2 regions of the Exiguobacterium sp. FD-YE-25-4 genome follow, and region 1 is predicted to be linked to the other one. Evidence: riboswitches for the same ligand, from Rfam matches in the RefSeq annotation. Region 1 holds a riboswitch; the other holds the start of a gene.

Region 1 (2,204 bases):
TGACTGAAAAAATCGATTTTTTAATTTCGCCGCCGTATTCTGTTCCCCCGATCAGAATGGTCCGTTTGGCGAATGAGACGAGAATGAACGTTTCGGAGTTCGTCCCGTCGACTTCCGGATCGGCCTTATAGCTCGGTGCATAGATGACCGTGAACGGATCAAAGGCACCTTGTGTCGGCCATTCGCGCAAGAACAACTGTTTCGCGAACAAGTTGTGCCACGCGTATTCTGTGATGGCCCGCACTGGAAGCGTATAATGCTCGTCAGCCCCGGCAGACGCCTCGAGATAATAGAGCTTGTCTTTCGTCTCGAGATGCGTGAGCACTTTATCGAGCAGTGCCGTGAACTTCTCTTCTGCGATCGGTTGGTTGACCGGACCCCAGTCTACTAAATGATTGCTGACTTCATCTTGCACGACGAATTTGTCTTTCGGTGACCGTCCTGTGAATTTACCTGTACTGACCGATAAAGCCCCGTCTTTCGTCAGTACGCCTTCCCCGTTGCGAATGGCTTCTTCCACCAATTCTGGAACCGTTAAGTTCCGCATCATGTCGGCACCTTTAATTAATTCTTCGATTTTCAGGAGCGTTGTCGCCATCCTGAATCCCACCTTTCCCCTAAATAGATGTGGATGAAATCCGCATACTTCCGCGTTTGATTAGTATGACGTTTTTATTATATGTGACATACTAATCAAAAACAAGCCTTTTTTACCCTTTAAAGTAAGCGCTTTCTTACACTGTCATTCTAACATATTCTGTACCAGGTCATAGTACAAAATCGAAAACCGACAAAAAAATGTTTGATATTTCACAAACATAACTATTGCGAGTTCGTGAAAAGTTTTACGAATTCAGTCGATACGCTTGACAGAACGGGGTGTCATTTATATGATGGTCTTCGTAACGGATACTCTTATTCTGAGCGGTGGAGGGAACAAGGCCCTACGAAGCCCAGCAACCGTCCGATTTGTCATTGTTATTCGGAAAAGGTGCTATCCTGAAGCGAAGCGCAAGCTTCGAACGATAAGAGGGTAAGGAAGAACGATTCAACCTTTCCCATTGAACATGGCGAAAGGTTTTTTTCATTACCGTCCCAAAGCAACGCGTAAGGGGAACGAGTACCGTCCACACATCACCCTTATTATAGGAGGTTTTTCGAAATGGCAAACTTGAACCGTCGACTTTTCACTTCGGAGTCCGTCACGGAAGGACATCCGGATAAAATTTGTGACCAAATCTCAGATGCGATTTTGGATGCGATTTTAGCTGAAGATCCAAACGCCCGCGTTGCGGCTGAGACATCTGTCACGACAGGTCTCGTGCTCGTAGCAGGTGAGATCACAACATCAACTTACGTGGATATCCCGAAAGTTGTTCGTGAAACAGTTCGTGAGATCGGCTACACACGTGCAAAATATGGTTTTGATGCAGAGACTTGTGCTGTCCTCACATCGATTGATGAGCAATCGGTAGACATCGCCCAAGGTGTCGACCAAGCGCTTGAAGCTCGTGAAGGACAAATGACTGAAGAAGAAATCGATGCGATCGGCGCTGGTGACCAAGGTCTCATGTTCGGTTACGCAACAAAAGAGACACCAGAACTCATGCCGCTCCCGATTTCACTCGCGCACAAATTGTCACGTCGTTTGGCAGAAGTTCGTAAGAACGGCACGCTCGCTTACCTTCGTCCTGATGGTAAGACACAAGTGACGGTCGAATACGACGAAGCGAACAACCCGGTTCGCATCGACACAATCGTCATCTCGACGCAACACGCCGAAGACATCACACTCGAACAAATCCAAGCTGATTTGAAAGAGCACGTCATCGACGCGGTCATCCCGTCTGAACTTATCGACGCGGATACAAAATACTTCATCAACCCGACTGGCCGTTTCGTCATCGGTGGACCACAAGGGGATGCAGGCCTTACAGGACGTAAAATCATCGTCGATACGTACGGTGGTTACGCTCGCCACGGCGGCGGCGCGTTCTCAGGTAAAGATCCAACCAAAGTTGACCGTTCAGCGGCGTACGCGGCTCGTTACGTAGCGAAAAACCTCGTTGCAGCGGGACTTGCTGACAAAGCAGAAGTTCAACTTGCTTACGCGATCGGCGTTGCCCACCCGGTATCGATCGCAGTCGACACGTTCGGCACAGGCAAATTGAGCGAGACTGAGCTCGTCGAACTCGTTCGCGAGA
Region 2 (2,204 bases), 700 kb from region 1:
CACCGACATGGCGGGCCAGTTCAGGATACGTTTTCCCTTCCAAATAGCCAGTCCGAACAATCTCAAAATCTGACAGGTCCTCTAAAATCGTGTAGGCGAGCGGGCGGTCACTGCCAAGCACGACTGGCACGAAACGAGGGACGACGTTGGCGAATTCGCGCAACGCCAACTGCTCGATCCACGCCCGTTCAAGTGTGAGCGGCCAACTTTCGCCGACGACTTTCGCATATGGGAGCGCTTGTTTGACGATGAGACTCGTTTCGCCTTGTCGGATGCGGAAAACGAGGTTCAAATTGCCGTCCCCAATCTCCTCGCAATGCGTGATGCCTCCGTCTTCGATTAACCCCAACGTTTTCACATGCTCGACGACGGTCTGTTCTGTAAATGGTTGATATGACATAATGTTTTCCCCTTCCTGTACGTTGCCCACAAAAAAAGCCCCTTTCTCCGCGAGAAAGAGGCACAGCCAAACTGGTTGTTCCTCTCATCTGTCAGACATTCGTCTGGTGGATGTAGCACCGTGCCTAGTGGTCGGTTGCTGCGGCGTCATCGGGCCAATTCCCTCTGCCAACTCGCGATAAGAGTGGTTTATTCGATTCGGTGAACTTATGTGCTGAATATTACGGACTCGACGTCACGATTGTCAACGGCAATTTCCCGATGCAACTTCGTCTTTTTTTGTGCATATATGGAAACAACTTTCCAAAATATTTTTTTTGGAAAAAAAGGAATTGACGATGTGACGATTCTGTGCAAAAATTCAATTAAATTTCACAACTTCAAATCACATTCTTATCAAGAGCAGACGGAGGGACAAGCCCGATGATGTCGCAGCAACCGACCAGAGATGGCACGGTGCTAATTCTTGCAGCGTAAGCTGAGAGATAAGAGTTCATTTTTTTTATGATGACCTCTTGCCTCGGCATGGGGTCATTTTTGTTTGCCTGGAAGGAGGAACCATATGAGTATCACTGCCACATATGAAATCAAACGGACGGACGCGGTCGCGACCGTCGCCAACAAGATCGCCCTCGAGTTGACCGTCGGCACATGGACGGACTTGCCTCACTTAGAGCAAGAGCAGTTACAGGCGTTCCGAGGTGAGGTCGTATCAACCACACATACGGACACGACGAGCCGCTTCACGATCCGCTATCCGTTACATAATGTCAGCCCTGACTTTTCATCCATCTTGACGACGACGTTCGGGAAACTGTCCCTCGATGATTCGGTCCGATTAATCGATTTGACGTTGCCGGAGACGCTCGCCTCTGATTTCAAAGGCGCCAAGTTCGGTGTCGACGGGATTCGTGAGTTGCTCGGCGTTCAGGATCGCCCGCTCGTCATGAGCATCTTCAAAGGCGTCATCGGCCGTGACCTCGCGTTTCTCGAGCAGCAACTCCGCGATCAGTTCGCCGGTGGCATCGATATCGTCAAAGACGACGAGATTTTATACGACAACCCGCTCACCCCGTCGCTTGAACGGGCCCGGATCGGAGCGGACGTCATTCAAGCCCACTTCGAGGCGACCGGGAAACGCGTCCTGTACGCCATCACGCTGAGCGGCCCCGTGTTCGGTCTGCGTGACCAGGCGCTCCGTCTCATCGAGGCCGGTGCGACGGCGCTCCTGTTCAACGTCTATACGTACGGTCTCGACGCACTGCGCGAACTCGCGAACGATCCGGATATCCACGTCCCGATCTTGGCACATCCGGCCTTTGCCGGCGCCTTGACCGGATCAATCAGTCATTCGCTTTTGCTCGGTAAACTCCCTCGCCTCGCCGGGGCCGATTTGACGCTCTTCCCGTCACCGTACGGCTCACTTGCGACACCGCGCGACGAGACGTTCGTGATTCGTGACCAGAGTGCCGAACCACATTGGTCGAAGCCGATTTTGCCGGTCCCGTCCGCGGGGATTCATCCGGGACTCGTCGCCGATATCATTCGGGACTTCGGGACGGATGTCGTCATCAACGCCGGCGGTGGCATTCACGGTCATCCGGACGGTGCAGCCGCCGGGGCTCGTGCGTTCCGACAAGCCATCGCTCACGTACTCGGTCAAACCGAAGGGCAGACGGACGAGCTCGATACCGCGTTGAAGGCGTGGGCGTCACGATGACGGCCCATATCCTCTGCGACTTTGACGGGACGATTACGGCGGAAGACAATATCATCGCGTTGATGAAGGCGTTCGCCCCGCCGGC

The links. Region 1 has a riboswitch for S-adenosylmethionine ahead of metK (methionine adenosyltransferase). Riboswitches for the same ligand answer to the same signal wherever they lie in the genome.
Region 2: it holds a riboswitch for S-adenosylmethionine, as region 1 does, so the genes downstream of both, AC13H5_RS13660 (2,3-diketo-5-methylthiopentyl-1-phosphate enolase) here and metK (methionine adenosyltransferase) in region 1, are expected to answer to the same signal.

Annotation. Positions count from the first base shown of each region.
Region 1 covers NZ_CM168041.1:1,967,534-1,969,737, reverse strand. The annotation lists gene pckA (phosphoenolpyruvate carboxykinase (ATP)) at 1-598, opposite strand, end outside; SAM riboswitch class I at 913-1,032, shown strand; gene metK (methionine adenosyltransferase) at 1,163-2,204, shown strand, end outside.
Region 2 covers NZ_CM168041.1:2,666,729-2,668,932, forward strand. The annotation lists gene mtnK (S-methyl-5-thioribose kinase) at 1-400, opposite strand, end outside; SAM riboswitch class I at 482-584, opposite strand; SAM riboswitch class I at 790-891, shown strand; gene AC13H5_RS13660 (2,3-diketo-5-methylthiopentyl-1-phosphate enolase) at 962-2,119, shown strand; gene AC13H5_RS13665 (2-hydroxy-3-keto-5-methylthiopentenyl-1-phosphate phosphatase) at 2,116-2,204, shown strand, end outside.